2 regions of the Lysinibacillus sp. FSL H8-0500 genome follow, and region 2 is predicted to be linked to the other one. Evidence: a T-box and tRNA genes for the amino acid it is inferred to sense, from the RefSeq annotation. Region 2 holds a T-box; the other holds one or more tRNA genes.
The links. A T-box is a leader RNA that pairs with one kind of tRNA and senses whether it is charged. The one in region 2 lies ahead of trpS (tryptophan--tRNA ligase), so its partner is inferred to be a tRNA-Trp.
Positions count from the first base shown of each region.

Region 1: it encodes a tRNA-Trp, which carries the amino acid that the T-box ahead of trpS (tryptophan--tRNA ligase) is inferred to sense. The anticodon was not compared.

Region 1 covers NZ_CP150292.1:3,947,923-3,958,656, reverse strand. Annotated here, with positions in the region: gene MHB44_RS18930 (nucleotidyltransferase-like protein) at 57-944, shown strand; rRNA gene MHB44_RS18925 (16S ribosomal RNA) at 1,296-2,847, shown strand; rRNA gene MHB44_RS18920 (23S ribosomal RNA) at 3,250-6,178, shown strand; rRNA gene rrf (5S ribosomal RNA) at 6,290-6,405, shown strand; tRNA gene MHB44_RS18910 (tRNA-Asn) at 6,423-6,499, shown strand; tRNA gene MHB44_RS18905 (tRNA-Ser) at 6,505-6,596, shown strand; tRNA gene MHB44_RS18900 (tRNA-Glu) at 6,621-6,695, shown strand; tRNA gene MHB44_RS18895 (tRNA-Val) at 6,712-6,787, shown strand; tRNA gene MHB44_RS18890 (tRNA-Met) at 6,814-6,888, shown strand; tRNA gene MHB44_RS18885 (tRNA-Asp) at 6,916-6,991, shown strand; tRNA gene MHB44_RS18880 (tRNA-Phe) at 7,006-7,078, shown strand; tRNA gene MHB44_RS18875 (tRNA-Thr) at 7,091-7,163, shown strand; tRNA gene MHB44_RS18870 (tRNA-Tyr) at 7,174-7,257, shown strand; tRNA gene MHB44_RS18865 (tRNA-Trp) at 7,272-7,345, shown strand; tRNA gene MHB44_RS18860 (tRNA-His) at 7,358-7,433, shown strand; tRNA gene MHB44_RS18855 (tRNA-His) at 7,466-7,541, shown strand; tRNA gene MHB44_RS18850 (tRNA-Gln) at 7,551-7,625, shown strand; tRNA gene MHB44_RS18845 (tRNA-Gly) at 7,632-7,706, shown strand; tRNA gene MHB44_RS18840 (tRNA-Cys) at 7,715-7,788, shown strand; tRNA gene MHB44_RS18835 (tRNA-Leu) at 7,836-7,916, shown strand; gene MHB44_RS18830 (catalase) at 8,281-9,651, opposite strand.
Region 2 covers NZ_CP150292.1:936,955-947,688, reverse strand. Annotated here, with positions in the region: gene MHB44_RS04315 (lytic transglycosylase domain-containing protein) at 1-63, shown strand, start outside; gene MHB44_RS04310 (globin) at 271-678, shown strand; gene MHB44_RS04305 (DsbA family protein) at 671-1,480, shown strand; gene pepF (oligoendopeptidase F) at 2,054-3,871, opposite strand; gene MHB44_RS04295 (competence protein CoiA family protein) at 3,924-5,045, opposite strand; gene mecA (adaptor protein MecA) at 5,231-5,899, opposite strand; gene spxA (transcriptional regulator SpxA) at 6,337-6,732, opposite strand; T-box leader at 7,205-7,421, shown strand; gene trpS (tryptophan--tRNA ligase) at 7,534-8,523, shown strand; gene fabF (beta-ketoacyl-ACP synthase II) at 8,858-10,099, opposite strand; gene MHB44_RS04270 (beta-ketoacyl-ACP synthase III) at 10,130-10,734, opposite strand, start outside.

The DNA.
Region 1 (10,734 bases), 1.8 Mb from region 2:
GTATGTCGAATTTTTAACGGAACAAGGGAAGCTAGAGAAATAAAGGAGAGCTGAGCATGGAACAAGTATTGCGTCCAATATATCAAGAACGTGCAAGTCAGTCGAATACATTAGGTGTCATTTTAGTGGAAAAGCGTGAAGAGCAAAGTAATGTTACTGATACATTTGATACGGTTTTACTGATTATTGTAAAAGAAGCAGAACAGCCCGTTTTTACGAAACATTACTTATATGAAGGAAATAAAGTCGCTCTACATACTGTTACAGAAAAATTAATACGAAAATGGCTGCTCGTTGGCTCTAACAAAAAAGTAGTTGATTGGATTTTCTTTGGCAAAGTCCTATTTGACCGCAATGAATTTCTGCATAAGCTAAAAATAGAATTACAGGAATTTCCGTATAATGGTCGTAAAATTAAAACAGGTATTCAATTTTCAAAGCTTATTCGACGTTATTTAGAGGGTAAAGAGTATTTTGATAAAGGAAGCTACCTAGATGCGTATAATCATGTAGTTGATTCCTTGCATCATTTAGGACGTTTATCCATTATTGATAGCGGGCTTTATCCAGAAGTAACGGTTTGGGCACAGGTAAAAAAAATTGAGCCTGCCGTCTATAAGCTATACGAAGAGCTGGTGACAAGTAATGAACCAATTGAAAAGCGGCTAGAGCTATTATTTTTAGCAAGTGAGTTTTTAATTCATTCGCGTACACGAGATGGGGCTCAACATATACTAGAAGTGATGCAAACAAGGGAAACGTGGTCAATCCAAGAATTGCATGATCATCTTGAGCTCATCAATTACTCAGTAGATTTAGAGGTATTTGTAGAGTATTTGGTGGATAAAGGCTATATTCAAGTAGAACCAGTTGTGGCGAAAAATGATAGGATATTTCACCGTCATTATAAGGCAAATAAAGATGCTCTGGAAATAGAACAATGACTGTAGTATGCTTGAAATCGGGGTATTTAAAATACCTCGATCTTTTTTTAGAAAAGTAGTTGACGTTTAGTATCTTAATATTGTATTATATTAATTGTCGCTAAGACATAATGAAAAACTCCTCAATGAAAAACATAAATAACTTTTTTAGAAAAGTTATTGACATGATTCGAGTGAGATGCTAATATAAAGAAGTCGCTGAAAAAAACGACTGAAATGAACCTTGAAAACTGAACAAGCAAAACGTAATCAATCAAGTTTTAAGTAGCTAGCTTCGGCTAGTGAACAAAACAAAAATTTTGGACATCAAAATTGATGCCAGCAAAACAATTTGAGCAAATCAAATTTCTTTTTATGGAGAGTTTGATCCTGGCTCAGGACGAACGCTGGCGGCGTGCCTAATACATGCAAGTCGAGCGAACAGAGAAGGAGCTTGCTCCTTCGACGTTAGCGGCGGACGGGTGAGTAACACGTGGGCAACCTACCCTATAGTTTGGGATAACTCCGGGAAACCGGGGCTAATACCGAATCATCTCTTTTGCTTCATGGTAAAAGACTAAAAGACGGTTTCGGCTGTCGCTATAGGATGGGCCCGCGGCGCATTAGCTAGTTGGTGAGGTAATGGCTCACCAAGGCGACGATGCGTAGCCGACCTGAGAGGGTGATCGGCCACACTGGGACTGAGACACGGCCCAGACTCCTACGGGAGGCAGCAGTAGGGAATCTTCCACAATGGGCGAAAGCCTGATGGAGCAACGCCGCGTGAGTGAAGAAGGTTTTCGGATCGTAAAACTCTGTTGTAAGGGAAGAACAAGTACAGTAGTAACTGGCTGTACCTTGACGGTACCTTATTAGAAAGCCACGGCTAACTACGTGCCAGCAGCCGCGGTAATACGTAGGTGGCAAGCGTTGTCCGGAATTATTGGGCGTAAAGCGCGCGCAGGCGGTCCTTTAAGTCTGATGTGAAAGCCCACGGCTCAACCGTGGAGGGTCATTGGAAACTGGGGGACTTGAGTGCAGAAGAGGAAAGTGGAATTCCAAGTGTAGCGGTGAAATGCGTAGAGATTTGGAGGAACACCAGTGGCGAAGGCGACTTTCTGGTCTGTAACTGACGCTGAGGCGCGAAAGCGTGGGGAGCAAACAGGATTAGATACCCTGGTAGTCCACGCCGTAAACGATGAGTGCTAAGTGTTAGGGGGTTTCCGCCCCTTAGTGCTGCAGCTAACGCATTAAGCACTCCGCCTGGGGAGTACGGTCGCAAGACTGAAACTCAAAGGAATTGACGGGGGCCCGCACAAGCGGTGGAGCATGTGGTTTAATTCGAAGCAACGCGAAGAACCTTACCAGGTCTTGACATCCCGTTGACCACTGTAGAGATATAGTTTCCCCTTCGGGGGCAACGGTGACAGGTGGTGCATGGTTGTCGTCAGCTCGTGTCGTGAGATGTTGGGTTAAGTCCCGCAACGAGCGCAACCCTTGATCTTAGTTGCCATCATTTAGTTGGGCACTCTAAGGTGACTGCCGGTGACAAACCGGAGGAAGGTGGGGATGACGTCAAATCATCATGCCCCTTATGACCTGGGCTACACACGTGCTACAATGGACGATACAAACGGTTGCCAACTCGCGAGAGGGAGCTAATCCGATAAAGTCGTTCTCAGTTCGGATTGTAGGCTGCAACTCGCCTACATGAAGCCGGAATCGCTAGTAATCGCGGATCAGCATGCCGCGGTGAATACGTTCCCGGGCCTTGTACACACCGCCCGTCACACCACGAGAGTTTGTAACACCCGAAGTCGGTGAGGTAACCTTTTGGAGCCAGCCGCCGAAGGTGGGATAGATGATTGGGGTGAAGTCGTAACAAGGTAGCCGTATCGGAAGGTGCGGCTGGATCACCTCCTTTCTAAGGATATTTACGGAATGTTTCATCGAGGATGAAACAATGATTACGTTTTGCGTTCAGTTTTGAAGGCTCATTCTTTCTGAATGAAACACTTCATATATGTGCTCCTGTCGCTACGCTTTCGTCGCAAAGCTGCGAAGAAGTAGAAGCAGGCAGTAGCTTTGTTCTTTGAAAACTGGATAAAACGACATTGAAATTGTAACAAGCTGTTTTTGTGCGAAAGCGCAGCGACAGCAACAAACACATTTTTTAAGTTTTTTTATAGGCTTAATAATTTAAGGGTTTTGAGATACGAGTTAGGCAAGGAAGCGATTGAGTGAATGAAGGAGCGTACCTCTTCTGTACGTGACTGAACGAGTGAATGAAGCTGACGCTGTATAACGACGTATATCGAAAGCCGTAGGTTAAGTTATTAAGGGCGCACGGCGAATGCCTTGGCACTAGGAGCCGATGAAGGACGGCACTAACACCGATATGCTTCGGGGAGCTGTAAGTGAGCTTTGATCCGGAGATTTCCGAATGGGGGAACCCACTACGTTTAATCGCGTAGGATCTTGACGTGAATTCATAGCGTCTTGAAGGCAGACCCAGGGAACTGAAACATCTAAGTACCTGGAGGAAGAGAAAGAAAAATCGATTCCCTGAGTAGCGGCGAGCGAAACGGGAAGAGCCCAAACCAAGAGGCTTGCCTCTTGGGGTTGTAGGACACTCTATACGGAGTTACAAAAGAGCGAGTTAGATGAAGCGACTTGGAAAGGTCCGCCAGAGCAGGTAACAGCCCTGTAGTCGAAAGTTCGTTCTCTCCAGAGTGGATCCTGAGTACGGCGGAACACGTGAAATTCCGTCGGAATCCGGGAGGACCATCTCCCAAGGCTAAATACTACCTAGTGACCGATAGTGAACCAGTACCGTGAGGGAAAGGTGAAAAGCACCCCGGAAGGGGAGTGAAAGAGATCCTGAAACCGTGTGCCTACAAGTAGTTAGAGCCCGTTAATGGGTGATAGCGTGCCTTTTGTAGAATGAACCGGCGAGTTACGATTACGTGCAAGGTTAAGCTGTAGAAGGCGGAGCCGCAGCGAAAGCGAGTCTGAATAGGGCGAAATAGTACGTGGTCGTAGACCCGAAACCAGGTGATCTACCCATGTCCAGGGTGAAGGTAAGGTAACACTTACTGGAGGCCCGAACCCACGCACGTTGAAAAGTGCGGGGATGAGGTGTGGGTAGCGGAGAAATTCCAATCGAACCTGGAGATAGCTGGTTCTCTCCGAAATAGCTTTAGGGCTAGCCTCGTGATGAGAATACTGGAGGTAGAGCACTGTTTGGACGAGGGGGCCATCCCGGTTTACCGAATTCAGACAAACTCCGAATGCCAGATATTTATACACGGGAGTCAGACTGCGAGTGATAAGATCCGTAGTCAAAAGGGAAACAGCCCAGACCACCAGCTAAGGTCCCCAAGTAATCGTTAAGTGGAAAAGGATGTGGCGTTGCACAGACAACCAGGATGTTGGCTTAGAAGCAGCCATCATTTAAAGAGTGCGTAATAGCTCACTGGTCGAGTGACGCTGCGCCGAAAATGTATCGGGGCTAAACGATTCACCGAAGCTGTGGATTGACATCTACGATGTCAGTGGTAGGAGAGCGTTCTAAGGGCGTTGAAGTCAGACCGGAAGGACTGGTGGAGCGCTTAGAAGTGAGAATGCCGGTATGAGTAGCGAAAGACGGGTGAGAATCCCGTCCACCGTATGACTAAGGTTTCCTGAGGAAGGCTCGTCCGCTCAGGGTTAGTCGGGACCTAAGCCGAGGCCGATAGGCGTAGGCGATGGACAACAGGTTGATATTCCTGTACCACCTCCTCACCGTTTGAGAAATGGGGGGACGCAGGAGGATAGGGTAAGCGCGCTGTTGGATATGCGCGTCCAAGCAGATAGGCGTGTGTGTAGGCAAATCCGCACACTGTAACGCCAAGCTGTGATGGCGAGTCCGTATGGACGAAGTTCCTGATTTCACACTGCCAAGAAAAGCCTCTATCGAGGTGAGAGGTGCCCGTACCGCAAACCGACACAGGTAGTCGAGGAGAGAATCCTAAGGTGTGCGAGAGAACTCTCGTTAAGGAACTCGGCAAAATGACCCCGTAACTTCGGGAGAAGGGGTGCTCTGATAGGGTGAAAGCCCGAGAGAGCCGCAGTGAATAGGCCCAGGCGACTGTTTAGCAAAAACACAGGTCTCTGCAAAACCGTAAGGTGACGTATAGGGGCTGACGCCTGCCCGGTGCTGGAAGGTTAAGAGGAGTGGTTAGCGCAAGCGAAGCTGCGAATTGAAGCCCCAGTAAACGGCGGCCGTAACTATAACGGTCCTAAGGTAGCGAAATTCCTTGTCGGGTAAGTTCCGACCCGCACGAAAGGCGTAACGATCTGGGCACTGTCTCAACGAGAGACTCGGTGAAATTATAGTACCTGTGAAGATGCAGGTTACCCGCGACAGGACGGAAAGACCCCGTGGAGCTTTACTGTAGCCTGATATTGAATTTTGGTACAACTTGTACAGGATAGGTAGGAGCCAGAGATCTCGGAGCGCCAGCTTCGAAGGAGGCGTCGGTGGGATACTACCCTGGTTGTATTGAAATTCTAACCCATGCCCCTAAGCGGGGCAGGAGACAGTGTCAGGCGGACAGTTTGACTGGGGCGGTCGCCTCCTAAAAGGTAACGGAGGCGCCCAAAGGTTCCCTCAGAATGGTTGGAAATCATTCGTAGAGTGTAAAGGCACAAGGGAGCTTGACTGCGAGACCTACAAGTCGAGCAGGGTCGAAAGACGGGCTTAGTGATCCGGTGGTTCCGCATGGAAGGGCCATCGCTCAACGGATAAAAGCTACCCCGGGGATAACAGGCTTATCTCCCCCAAGAGTCCACATCGACGGGGAGGTTTGGCACCTCGATGTCGGCTCATCGCATCCTGGGGCTGTAGTCGGTCCCAAGGGTTGGGCTGTTCGCCCATTAAAGCGGTACGCGAGCTGGGTTCAGAACGTCGTGAGACAGTTCGGTCCCTATCCGTCGTGGGCGTAGGAAATTTGAGAGGAGCTGTCCTTAGTACGAGAGGACCGGGATGGACACACCGCTGGTGTACCAGTTGTCTTGCCAAAGGCATCGCTGGGTAGCTATGTGTGGACGGGATAAGTGCTGAAAGCATCTAAGCATGAAGCCCCCCTCAAGATGAGATTTCCCATTACGCAAGTAAGTAAGATCCCTCAAAGACGATGAGGTAGATAGGTTCGAGGTGGAAGTGTGGCGACACATGGAGCTGACGAATACTAATCGATCGAGGACTTAACCAAAATATTTGTTACAGTCAATGCACCGTTTATCCAGTTTTGAAAGAATAAAATATTATAATATACTTGTAATTTTTATAAAATATGTTATAATAAGTATTGTCTTTCAAATAGTCTAGTGATAATGGCAAAGAGGTCACACCCGTTTCCATACCGAACACGGAAGTTAAGTTCTTTAGCGCCGATGGTAGTTGGGGGCTTCCCCCTGTGAGAGTAGGACATCGCTAGGCTATATACTAAAATTTATTCCGAAGTAGCTCAGTTGGTAGTAGCACCTGACTGTTAATCAGGTTGTCGCAGGTTCGAGTCCTGCCTTCGGAGCCATTCTTGGAGAGTTGTCCGAGTGGCCGAAGGAGCACGATTGGAAATCGTGTAGGCGGTTAACACTGTCTCAAGGGTTCAAATCCCTTACTCTCCGCCAGCACTTTGATTTATTCCAAACGCAGGCCCCTTGGTCAAGTGGTTAAGACACCGCCCTTTCACGGCGGTAACACGGGTTCGAATCCCGTAGGGGTCACCATTTTTAATACCCAGATGGAGGATTAGCTCAGCTGGGAGAGCATCTGCCTTACAAGCAGAGGGTCGGCGGTTCGAGCCCGTCATCCTCCACCATTATTTTTACAATATTATAGTATTATCGCGGGGTGGAGCAGTGGTAGCTCGTCGGGCTCATAACCCGAAGGTCGTTGGTTCAAATCCGGCCCCCGCAACCAATTTTTTATGTACGAAAGCAAAAACATGGTCCCGTGGTGTAGCGGTTAACATGCCTGCCTGTCACGCAGGAGATCGCCGGTTCGATCCCGGTCGGGACCGCCATTTATTTAAAATATGGGTCAGTAGCTCAGTTGGTAGAGCATTAGATTGAAGCTCTAAGTGTCGGCGGTTCGATTCCGTCCTGACCCATCTTGTTTTTTTGCCGGTTTAGCTCAGCAGGTAGAGCAACTGACTTGTAATCAGTAGGTCGTGGGTTCGATTCCTATAGCCGGCATCTTTTTCCCGGAGGGGTAGCGAAGTGGCTAAACGCGGCGGACTGTAAATCCGCTCCTTAGGGTTCGGCGGTTCGAATCCGTCCCCCTCCACCAGTTTTATTGATTATAGGGGCATAGTTCAACGGTAGAATAGAGGTCTCCAAAACCTTTGGTGTGGGTTCGATTCCTACTGCCCCTGCCAATTAATTTTATGGCGATTGTGGCGAAGTGGTTAACGCATCGGATTGTGGTTCCGACATTCGTGGGTTCGATTCCCATCAGTCGCCCCATTAACTATAAAATTAATAACTATCATATAATGGCGATTGTGGCGAAGTGGTTAACGCACCGGATTGTGGTTCCGGCATTCGTGGGTTCGATTCCCATCAGTCGCCCCATTTGAATGTTGGGGTATAGCCAAGCGGTAAGGCAACGGATTTTGATTCCGTCATGCCTAGGTTCGAATCCTAGTACCCCAGCCATTTTATGCGGAAGTAGTTCAGTGGTAGAACACCACCTTGCCAAGGTGGGGGTCGCGAGTTCGAACCTCGTCTTCCGCTCCAAATATGATGGCGGCATAGCCAAGTGGTAAGGCACGGGTCTGCAACACCCTTATCACCGGTTCAAATCCGGTTGCCGCCTCCATATTCCTACTGTTAATCGGTTTAGCCGATTTTTTTTATCTCTATTATGCCGGTGTGGCGGAATGGCAGACGCGAACGACTCAAAATCGTTTGGAGAGATCCGTGGAGGTTCGAGTCCTCTCACCGGTATCACAAATTAATCAGCAATAGTTCATTAGAGATAATCTCTGATGAACTTTTTTGCATTTCTTGAACACCTCTCGCATAGCAAGGGATTTTCAAGAGTTACAATAAGACACTTTCTGTTCAAATCGAATAGAAAGTGTCTTATTTTTATCCCAATTTTCAGTCCTCTCTTAATACACTGACCTCACTAATGAAGGAGTTGTTCTTGATCAAGGAAACCAACCTATCGGGATTTCTTCGATAAATACCTGATTATATAAGAATATGCTCTCAGTTCTATAAACGGAGGGTATTTGAAATGTAGAGAAATCCCGCTACTTGTTTCAGGATATCTGAATTTCCCTATTGTTTGAAGGTTGGGCAGGTGTTATTCCTTCTCTTTGTTACCGATTTGCCAGGCAACACGTTCTCCGAGTTCCTGATTTGCTTGAGCCAGATAACCTAACACAATCTGCTGCAACTCTGAAGAGGCAGCTCCAAGATCGGAGGCAATGTTACGGACTAAGTGCTCCTGCAGCACAGGTGACAGCGAGTTGTAAAATTGCCCTGGCTGCGTGAAGTCATCCCCTTTTGGAGGTGCAGTGCGCTCTAGCCGACCTGCCACATAGCTACCGGTGCTGCTTGTGACCTCGTCTGATGGCTTCCAGTTTGCCTGATGGTTGATCGGGATGCTGCGGAAATTCGGTCCTAACCGATAACGCTGTGAATCCGTATAGATATTGGCGCGTCCTTGAAGTACTCTGTCCAATGAAAATTCGGCACCTTCCAGCATATTGGACGGAGAAAAGGCTAGCTTCTCCACCTGTTCTTTATAATTGTCGGGATTGCGATTCAGCACCATCTTGCCGACTGGCAGCAACGGGTACTGCTGTGCATCCCATACCTTCGTATCGTCCAGTGGATCGAACGGCAGTGTGGCTTCGTCTTGCGGGTTCATAAGCTGTACATATAGCCCATATTCGACTGGTACGCCCTGGGCAATTGTGTCATAGAGATCCTTACCAGCGTAATCTGGGTTCTCGCAGGCAAGTCGAGCCGCCTCCTGACTGTCGATATACTGCACGCCGGCTAGCGGGATCCAGTTGTATTTCACATAAGTACGGACACCCTGCTCATTCTTCCAAACATAAGTACTCACACTATAACCAGGAATATGACGGAGGCTCTTGATTGTACCCAGGTCGGAGTACAACTGTAGCACGAAATGCGTCGCCTCCGGATTTTTCGCATAGAAGCTCCAAAACCGATTGGGATCCATCAAGTTGTTGACAGGTGACGGGTTGAAGGCACTGACCGTCTCTACAAACCGCATGGGATCCCGCACCGTAAATACGGGAAGATGGTTGCATATTAAGTCAAAGATACCTTGTTCAGTATAAAATTTAGTCGAGAAGCCCCGCACATTGCGTGAAGTGTCTGGTGTTCCCCTGTTGCTGGCCGCTAGTGAGAATCGGACAGCAACAGGTACTTGTTGGCCTAGACGTTGGAGGAAACAAAGCTTTGTGTAAGCCGCCATCGAGTTAAACGTCTCGAAATAACCAAAGGCTCCAAAACCCTTCACATGTAAAGGGCGCTCTAATATTGTTTCATGGATAAACGTTTCATTTTTCTCGTGCAGCATGGTATCCTGTTCCAGAATCGGGCCACGTTCTCCTACTGTCTGCGAGTAGCGCGACGGTTGTGAGCCACCTTGCCAACTTTGATTGTTGGTCTGATCGTGGGTGTTCTTGTTGTCCATTCCTCTACCTCCCATATCTATATTCTTCCAATGTATATGCAGGGCTATAGGTTGTTATGATTACGCACCTAATGCCGATCCGCACATGAAGAGCAACTACTGTCGCAACAAAAGCCTGTATAGGAGCCAGCCCTTCTTCTATCGTTGATAATTTCTAGTGTTAGATTGATAGTGGCGATGTATATGGGCTGCTTGCCTTCCCATTAACGCAAATATCATTCATCGTCCTATTAATAACTGAATTAGTAGATGCTGCTGGTGTGGCATATAGAATCGACTATGAAAGAGTCTTTCGAGTACTCCCAAATGTTGGGTGTTTCGCCGCAAGAAGATGTAAAGTGCATAAGAGGTATTTTTGATTTTCATTGTTGAATTGATCGGCCTCATCATTGTTGTTTTGATAAATTGCCTTTAATGCGGTAGATGAAGTTCTTTTACTTGCTGTTTTCGTTCAATTTTTCAATATACCCAATTGCGCATAAAACCTCGTTGACAACTTCACTTTAAAGTACTTCAATAAAAATCTTAGAGCCTAGTGACATATTTAAAAGCAAATTTAACGACAGCCCGTTACCTCCAATTACTAAGGATTTTGGGAGTGGAACAACTCCTGTAGCAACGGATGTGATGAAGCCGCGATATGTAGAAAGTGATATTTCGGAGGATACTATTGAGTTATAAAACAATTAAAATTATTTTTCATTTATTAAAAAAGATAAGAGATGTAATAAATAACTCAAATGATAAAATATGGTATATACGGTTTTCTTAAAGACCTCTTCCTGTAAAGATACAGAAGTCAAATGAGACGATAGAAGAGGCAGTTGACAAGCTTTTATTCCCGAATTAGAAAAGAAATTGTCTCTTAAAGATGTCAGATAGGGAAATAAACTAACTACTACCAAAGGTTATCAGACGAGAATCTTTTAATCATGAATAGCTATGAGTTAATCATTTATCGTAAGCTTGCTTCATATAAATTCGGAGTTCAGTACAAAACGGCTCACTCGTTCTTTTTGTTTAATGATGGTTGTTCTAATAACGTTTTGGTCATGCATTCAGATGTGCTTTGTTAAGAAAAAT
Region 2 (10,734 bases):
ATTCCGCCTTTCAAAGAAACACAGAATTATGTCAAAAAAGTAATGAATTACTTCACCGTGTAGGTATATCATCATGTTTTTCAGCAAATTTCACCCTTTGTGGTGAAATTTGCGCGTTTATAGCGAACAACAATTCGTAAGAGCGCTTTGTTTGTGTAAACGAAAAGACGTTGATAGAATGAAGATAGACACAAGAATTTCACATTTTTGTGATGATAAAGTATCGAAATAATACTTTATGCTATAAAGAATAAAAGGAGCATATAATTTATGAATCGAAAATACACTGTTCCTTATGAGGAGCTGGGAGCTGAAAAACTGTCAGAACTTATTCATGCTTTCTATAAAAGAGTTGCTCAGCATCCTGATCTTATCCCAATATTTCCAAAAGATTTGACAGAGACAATCCGTAAACAAATTCAATTTCAAACACAATATTTAGGTGGACCCAATCTTTTTACTGAAGAACACGGACATCCAATGATGCGCGCACGTCATATGAATTTTCCGATTACACCAGACCGTGCACAAGCTTGGCTAGAATGCATGGCTGAAGCAATGGATGAGGTGGGCTTAGAAGGGAAATTCCGTGAAACTTATTATCAACGCCTAGTATTAACAGCTCATCACATGGTTAATACGCCAAATGACGATGAGGGGGAATTGTTACGTGAATAATATTCAAATGATACAACAGCCAGCACCAACGATTTCTACTACCAATAAGCCAATTGAATTGTATATTTTCATAGATCCACTATGCCCTGAAGCTTTTAGTATGCAGGCTACTCTTCGTAAACTACAGCTTGAATACAACCATTACTTTACATGGCGCTTCGTCTTAAGCACAGAACTTACTTCTTTAAACTGCTTAAGTAAACGTGTCAAAGGGTGTATATCAGGAATAGAGCTTGATATTAATCACCCTGTTTTACCATCCATTGCGATTAAAGCAGCCGAATTACAGGGTAAACGCGCAGGTACGCGCTATTTGTCAAAATTACAGGAATACGTCTTACTCAATCATCAAGATGTTAACTCTTATGCAACGCTATTAAAAATTGCGGAGGATGTTCAGCTTGATATGAATGAGTTTACGGTGGATTTTGGCTCAAAGGAAGCAGCACGAGCCTTTCAATGTGATTTATATATTAAGCGTGAAATGGAAGTCGATGAAGTGCCAAGCATTGTATTTTTCAATGAATGCATTGAAGATGAGGGGCTAAAAGTCAGTGGCAGTTATGCCTATGAAGTTTATGAACATATTTTACAAGAGATGCTGAGTGAGCAGCTTGTACGTCAGCCATTACCAACCATTGAGGACTTATTTTCTAAATTCCATACACTTTCTACAAATGAAATTGCCTTTATTTATTCATTAACAGAGCAAGCAGCGGAGCGCGAACTAAAGAAGCGTATGCTGCAACAGAAAATTGAACGAATCCAGACAACTCACGCTACATTATGGCGTCTTAAATAATAGTTTATTAGATAAAAATAAGCTCTAGTGCAAGATATTGCACTGAGCTTATTTTATTTTTATAGGGTGCTTTTTTCTTGGTTCAGTAGGCGTTTGGACACCCACTGAACAGAGGCAAAAAAAGCATTCATCTCCTCCCTATAGAGGGGCTTCTGTATGTGCTACTGACGCTTCGCTTTCGCCCAAAAGAGATTTGCTGCTGACGCCTTGCTTTCGCGCAAAAAGAATTTGCTAAACCAAGATAAAAACGAAGAAGCGTCTCTATCCTCGATCGATAGAGACGCTTCTTTTTCACAAAGGGGATGGGAGAAATGTTCACGTTCAAACAAAGGGGTGTATGTTTGTTTTGTGATTTATTTCACAGGACTTACTTTATCACGGAATAATATATATATCAATGAAACCAATAGTAGTTTCACAAATTTGTCAAATAGAAAGCGATTTCAAACAGTATTTTTCCAAGATTGACACTTTTAATCTACTTGGAAATCAAAAAAAATCATTATTCTTTTTTCAAAAATATCTAAACACTACTTAAAAGAGGCTATAGGAATCGTCCTACAGCCTCATCAATTAATTATCTAACAATAATTTTTCTAATTCATTTAAACGTTCTTCAAAGACTTTACATGCATCATCAATTGGCTTCGCAACATTCATATCAACACCTGCAGCCTTTAATACTTCAATTGGGAAATCCGAGCAGCCTGCCTTTAAGAAGTTATTAATATAACGTTCTACAGCTGGCGCACCCTCCTCTAAAATTTGCTTACTTAATGCCGTTGCCGCTGATTTACCTGTCGCATATTGATAAACATAGTAATTGTAATAGAAATGCGGGATACGTGCCCATTCTAAGCCGATTTCCTCATCCACTACAATATCATCACCGAAGTATTTTTTATTTAACTCATAATAAACCTCTGTTAAACGCTCTGCTGTTAAAGCCTCGCCATTGCTATCCATTTGATGAATCAGATGTTCAAATTCCGCAAACATTGTTTGTCTAAACACCGTGCTTCTAAAACCATCTAGCCAATGATTTAATAAATAAATTTTTTGCTGTGGGTCGTCAATTGTTTTCAGCAAATAATCATTTAGTAGCTCTTCATTACATGTAGAGGCTACCTCGGCTACAAAGATAGAATAGTTGCCATAAACAAACGGCTGATTGTTTCGTGAATAATAGCTATGAACACTATGTCCAAATTCATGTGCCAATGTAAATAAATTATTCACATTGTCTTGCCAGTTCATTAAAATATAGGGGTTTGTGCCATATGTGCCTGATGAATAAGCTCCACTGCGCTTCCCTTTATTCTCTAGCACATCGACCCAACGCTGATCAAATCCACTTTGAACAATGGATTGATATTCCTTACCTAATGGCGCTAAAGCCTTTACTAAGATTTCTTGCGCTTCATCATACGTAACCTTCATATCGACTTCTTTCACAAGCGGTGCAAATAAATCCCACATATGCAACTCGTTCACACCTAATAGCTTTTTACGCAATGCAATATAGCGTTGCATTGCTGGTAAATGCTTATGAATGGTTTCAACCAATTGGTCATAAACATTTTCCGGAATAAAGTTATTCGACATGGCTGCATGGCGTGCAGAATCATAATGACGAATACGTGCACTCACATTATGCTTCTTCACATTGCCTGTAAGCGTTGCTGAGAAAGTATTTTTAAATTTACCATATGTTTTATACATGGCTTTAAATGCACCTTCACGTACAGCACGATCCTTGCTCTCTAAAAATTTAATATAGTTACCATGCGTTAGCTGTACCTCTTCGCCCTCTTCGTTCTTTACATAAGGGAATTCCATATCGGCATTATTTAACATGCCAAATGTATTGGAAGCTGTGCCAGTGACCTCTGCCATTTGTGCTAATAATGCTTCTTGTTCTGCTGGCAAAACATGTGGGCGTGCCATTGTAATTTCTTGTAACGATTGCTTATATAATTGCAGGTCTTGATTTTCTGCTAAATAGCTTTCAATGGTTTCTTCACTTAAAGCTAGGATTTCAGGTGTTAAGAATGATAGGCTAGCTGAAATATTTGTTGCCAATGTTTGAATACGACTGTTCATATCCTGATATAGGCTATTTGTTGTGTCTTGATCGTAACGCATATGGGCATATGTGTAGAGCTTCATGGCACGCTCATAAATATGATCGTGATACTGTAAAGTGGCCAATAATGCCGCTGCTCCATTAGTAAGCGTACCTGCATAACTAGAGGCTTTTTTGGCAAGCTCTGCAACTTCTTTAAATTCCTCTTCCCAAAGTGCATCTGTGGCAAAAATGTCCTCTAAACGCCAAGTTAACGCCTCTGGTACTTCACTTCTCAGTAAGACCTGATTATTGTTACTAGCCATATATGCTAGCCCCCCTTTATATGTGCTTTTTTCCTTTTACTCTCATATTTTCTCAGTATATTGTGGCAATTGCAACTAATTGTACATAGACTTGCTCACAAATATCTGACAAGTCTTGTTTATCATCAATAGCCTTCCATAAAAGACTATAGGATTGAACAGCCTTTATGGCTTGCTCTGTTACTTCAAGCTTATGTTTATTTAAAAAATGTTCAATATGATCTCTTGTTAATACATGAGGTTGTAAGCATAATTGCTTACTAAAATGGAGCAGCATTATTTGCCATTCACTAGCACATAAAGGAATAGCAGCCCCTTCTTTGACGGGTATGCCAATAAATAAAGGGATAGCACTGGGTGAAAGCTGTAATTCATAGCAATATCGTAAAAATGGATCTTGCACACCTTTTTTACTATACAGTAATCGCCCATACGCAAATTGTCTACAAGCGTCTTTATAAAGTTGCCAATACTGCTTAAATTCTTGCTGGGTAATACAGATAGGTTGGTAAAACGGAAAACATTGCTTAGCTAGAGGAATTTCTTGTACTTTGCCTATAAAAGTATGCCCATGAACATGAAGAAGATTCGTCCAATAGATAAATTTTGCTGTTAACGCATTATAGGTGATTAAATAAGGGAATTCTGTTTCAGTCGATATCAATGCTTTTTGGAGTAATGGGGAAATTTTAAGTTTTCTAATGCCACTGATTGTTTGTTTCTCTGGGGGTGCTTGAAAGAGCCAAACTGCCTCTATATAATGTTTTTCATAGCCCGTTGTTCGCTGTTGCCATTTTTCATGGGAGATGGTACTGCATTGAAATTCAAATGCGAAGCGCCTATCTGCTACTGTAACAAGTAAATCTGGACGTTGAGAAAGAGTGTTTAAGAATGGCTCTAGCTCCACTTTATGCCCAAGCGTTTGTAGCCATTCAAATAATTGAATTTTCCCTTGTAAATGCAATTTAGATTCTCCCTCTGCAAAGAGTTGGTCACAATGATTTTTAGCAAGATGGGCAAAATGAGGAATAGTATAATGGCCAATTTTAAGCCGAACAGGCTGTAAACATTGCGGACAATAAAATTTTAGTTGCCGCCTATATCGCTGTAAAGTCTCCCTCGTATATTGATAAGGGAGAAATAGCTGCCGTTGATCGGTATAGGCAATCAGCATAACATCAGCTCCTTTTTAGCCAACTATAATCGAGGATAGACGTGTAAACAAATAAAAAGGGGGTTTTTTTTGAAATTTAAAAAATGCAGCTTATTTCCCAATAAAAAAAGACTGTGGTGAATCTCAAGAGGTTACTTGAGTTTCACGACAGTCTAAATACTTGAAAGAATCAGAAGCTTCTATGCTTAAGCAAAATATTTTCGAACAGTTTCAAAGCAATTAAATTCCATGATTTTTTCACCATATTCCTCTAAACGATGGATCGTAAAATTGGATGGTGTTAAAAATTCCTTGATCACTGCATTTCGATCATGACGATTTAATTCCTCATCTGCATTGCCGAAATCAACAACTAAATAGTACCAATTTTCATATTTGAATAATGAGGAATCCACTAATTCGTCTGTCATTCGTTTGGCAACAGGGATTAACTCATCAATATCTTTAAATTTATAAACATAAATATCTGTATCCATAAACAACTCTGACTCATCCATATCACCAAATTGAGTTAGCTGGCTAAGAAGATCCTCTCCAACCTCATCAAATGGTGCAAACATATCTTTGTGTTCATCAAAATTCGAATGACCATCTAATGTTTCACCGTCTTTTAAAATATGTGCACGTGTGACAATGATTTCCAAGCCCACTTCAGATGCATTGATATGAATCCAAATCGGACCTTCTACATCAAAATAATCCTCCGTGTTTACTTCATCAATCATATCCCAAAAAAGTTGCTCACCCTTCGCTCGATTGTACCAAATCTCTTCACGACTATAGCCGCGATCCTCTATATCATTGTACGTAATAAAGAGCTTGAGTGTATTTTCATTTACACGTTCGATGTCCACTAGACCTCATCTCCCTTCACTGTCATATGTCGAAAAACAGCTTTGTTTCATTAGTATGCTTTTATTCATTAATTTTAACCTTCATACCACAATTGTTTTTCAACCTTTGACCACACTACAATAAAATCACTTGAGGAGCTGTAAATATAAAATTTTTTATTTACAGTTATCCCTATCTCTATTGTATGCTGTTTTGTCATAAAATGAAAAGGATATACACCGTTTCACAGAAGTTATTTGAATTATTGAAATTGTAGTAAACTATCTACCTTAAATCAAGTTTAACATACTTTTACGGAAATATATGACTCTTTCCTATTAATTATTATACTTTATAGAGAAGGATTTACCTAAAGTAAACCACAAAAAAATAGATGTCACAATATGTATTTTACATTTGTAACATCTACTACTTATATTATTCAGAAATGATACGATTAATTCACTACACGCTGAGCTTCTTGTAGCTGATAAGCACGAACTTTACGAGGTAAAAAGCGGCGAATTTCATCTTCGTTATAGCCTACTTGTAGACGTTTTTCATCCAAAATAATTGGTCGACGTAATAATCCAGGGTATTCCTGAATTAATTCATATAAACGTTGTAGCGGTAAGCTTTCAACATCGACATTTAATTTTTGGAATATTTTTGAGCGAGTAGAAATAATTTCGTCTGTTCCATCTTCTGTCATACGTAAAATTTTTTTTATTTCACTAATGCTTAATGGTTCAGAAAATATATTTCGCTCTGTATATGGAATTTCATGCTCCTCTAACCATGCTTTTGCTTTACGACAAGAAGTACAGCTTGGTGATGTAAATAGCGTGACGATCATTCTGACACATCCCTTCCTTTTGTAATCATTATCTATAACTAGTGTGTTAAATTAGAATTAATGTAATGTACGATACACATAAATATTATACAGCACTCTGTTGTATTTGAATATAGTTCCAATAAAAAAAAGACGGATTCCCTAACTAAATATTCTGTCTATTTATATATTTTCATCTATCTGTCTTTTCTTACATCCCAGATGTCTACTACTAATATTCCCACTCTCCACACATTTTAAACATCTTTTCATACTCTTATTTGTTCTCATTTACAAAAAATAAACGAGAATATTGTCAATTTGACGTGTACATTGAAACGTAAAATTACTAAAAATAATTTTGTTTTTAACAAAATTATGCAACAAAAAAAGCATATAATTTTTTTGCGAAAAAAAACACCGCCAAAAGTCTGACTTTACATAATTTAATCTTTATAATATAATTCTTTGCAATTATACATTACATTAAGGAAAAACGCTGACGAAGAGTAGTACATATGCTAAAACGTGTAGAGAGTCTGTGGTTGCTGCAAACAGATCGTGGAGGTATATGGAATGGACTTCTGAGTTAGCTTTGTGAACGTGTTCAACTATTAGCAAAGCTCGTCCCTTCACGTTACGAAGCAGAGTGGCCGATTTCGGCAAGCTGGGTGGTACCGCGGATTCAAACATCATTCGTCCCTTCATTAGAAAAAATCTAATAAGGGCGCATGATGTTTTTTTATTTTGATTCTGTCTAAACCACGGCAAAGCGCAGCCAAGGCGTAATCCATTTTTTTAGCCAAGGAGGAAATTTTAATGACAACTATTTTTTCAGGTGTACAGCCAACAGGAATCGTCACGTTGGGGAACTATTTAGGAGCCTTTAAGCAATTCCCTGCATTACAGGACGAAGGAAATGCTATTTATTGTATCGTTGATCAACATGCTATTACAGTCGCACAAGACCCAAAGGAATTGCGTGACAATATTCGTAAGTTAGCTGCTACTTATATTGCTACGGGAATTGATCCTAAAAAATCGACCTTATTTATTCAATCAGAGGTACCAGCACATGCCCAAGCAAGTTGGATGCTACAATGTGTTGCGTCCATCGGGGAACTTGAACGTATGACACAATTTAAAGATAAATCACATGGCAAGGAAAGCGTATCTGCTGCCCTTTTAACATATCCGCCATTAATGGCTGCGGATATTTTACTGTACAACACAAATATTGTTCCTGTTGGTGATGATCAGAAGCAGCATATTGAGTTAACACGTGATCTTGCAGAGCGCTTTAACAAACGCTATGGAGATGTTTTTACGATTCCAGAAATTCAATTACCAAAAGCAGGCGCTCGTATTAAATCTTTACAAGAGCCAACGAAAAAAATGAGCAAATCTGATCCAAATACAAAAGCAACCATCAAGCTATTAGATACAGCAAAGGACATCGAGAAAAAGATTAAATCAGCAGTCACAGATTCTGATGGTATTGTGGCATTTGATGTTGAAAATAAACCAGGTGTGTCAAATTTATTAACAATCGAATCCGCTATTTCAGGTGGAACGATTGAGGATCTTGTGAAAAAATATGATGGTATCGGCTATGGTGGCTTTAAGCAGGGTGTTGCAACAGCGGTTATTGAGCATTTAGCGCCTATTCAAGACAGATTCTACAATTTAGTGGAATCTGCTGAGTTAGATATTATCTTAGATGAGGGTGCTGAAAAAGCAAATGCCATTGCTAGTGCCACATTAAAACGTATGGAGGAAGGCATGGGTCTTGGCCGTACGCGTCGCTAAATTATGGCTTGTCTGCTGATCGATCAAAACCAATATCAAGAACAACAGCGCATAATATAATACAGGCTCCTATCGCCATATAAAATTCTGTTGTTTGAAAAATAAATTTAAATACAACCTTCCAGGAATATCCAAGAGTACGGTAATTTAAGTACAGTATCAAATTTCCTAGTGAGAGAATCATTAAGCCATAGCTTACTAAAAATATAAAAAGACGAAACAAAGTAGCGGCATCCTTTCTATTTCTTCTTACTTATCATGTATTCATAAAACGATAAAAAAAGACGTCAGCCGTTAAAAATTTGGCTGACGTTTTTAAATTTAGAAGCGCTACTTATGCTTCATATTTTTTAAATAAAAGACTAGCATTATGACCACCAAAGCCAAGTGAATTACTCATTGCGTATTGAATCCCTGCTGTACGTGCTTCATTTGGTACATAATCTAAATCACACTCAGGGTCTGGCTCTGTTAGATTAATTGTTGGTGGTAATATACCTTCTTTTAAGGCAAGTGCTGTAAAAATAGCTTCTATACCGCCCGCTGCTCCTAGTAAATGACCTGTCATCGACTTTGTCGAGCTCATTGCAAGCTTATAGGCATGTTCACCAAACACTGTTTTAACCGCTTGTGTTTCAAATAAATCATTGTAAGGTGTACTTGTACCATGTGCATTGATATAGTCAACTTGTGCTGGCTCTACACCGCCATCTGTCAATGCTTGGGCCATCGCACGTGCTGCACCCTCGCCCTCTGGAGCTGGGGCCGTGATATGATGTGCATCTCCAGTTGCACCATAGCCTAACACTTCAGCATAGATTTTAGCACCGCGAGCTTTAGCATGTTCATATTCCTCTAAAACGACAATGCCTGCACCTTCCGCGATAATAAAGCCATCGCGGTTTTTATCAAATGGACGACAGGCAGTTTGCGGATCTTGATTTAAGGATAAAGCTGTATTAGCACAGAAACCTGCTACAGCCATTGTCACGATTGGTGATTCAGCTCCACCTGAAATCATCACATCTGCGTCGCCACGTTCAATTACCTTAAAGGCATCACCAATTGAGTTTGTACCTGAGGCACATGCCGTTACTGAGCAAGAGTTAATGCCTTTTGCACCAAAATGAATAGATACCTGACCTGAAGCCATATCAGGAATCATCATTGGAATAAAAAATGGGCTAACACGTCTTGCACCGCGCTCTTGGAATGTTAAAAACTGTTGTTCATATGTTTCCATACCTCCGATACCAGAACCAATCCAAACACCTGCACGTGGTGCAAGCTCCTCATCGATTGTTAGCTGTGCATCTTCCATTGCCATAATAGAAGCGGCTAATGCGTATTGCGTGAAACGATCCATTTTACGTGCTTCTTTGCGGTCCACATATTGTTCAATATTAAAATCTTTTACTTCTGCCGCAACCTTCGCTGCAAAAAGATCTTTATTTAAACGTGTTAGCTCACCAACGCCAGATTTACCAGCTTTAATGTTAGTCCATGTTTCTTCGATGTTATTTCCAAGTGGTGTTACTGCGCCAATTCCTGTAATTACTACTCGTCGTTTACTCATTTTCTTGCTCCCCTCTAGCATTTTTCGTTGTTATTTGCCCCATCTCATAGTAACGGCTCCCCATGTTAAACCGCCACCAAAACCAACTAGGACTAATAAATCATCTTCTTTAATTTTACCTGCTTCAAGCTCATCTACCAAAGAAATACCAATAGAAGCCGCAGAAGTATTGCCATATTTGTGAATCGTTTTTGACATTTTTTCTGGTGGTAGCTCTAAGCGCTCACGAGCAGACTCCATAATTCTTATATTTGCTTGGTGTGGCACTAAAAAATCAACATCTTCTTTTGTTAAACCAGCTTTTTCTAATACATTAACAGCCGATTCACCCATTTGACGTACTGCAAACTTAAATACTTCACGACCATTCATCGCAATTGTGTCTTGTTTTGTTAAATAAAGATTTTTACCACCTGTTCCATCTGCACCAAGCTCAAAAGATAAAATACCTCTACCTTCAGATACTGGACCAACGATGGCTGCACTTGCTCCGTCTCCAAATAGGACAGCTGTATTACGATCCTGCCAATCAATGACTTTAGATAGCTTTTCTACACCTACTACTAAGACATATTTATAAGTATTTGCCTCTACAAAATGCTTGGCTGTCACTAAACTATATATAAATCCTGCAC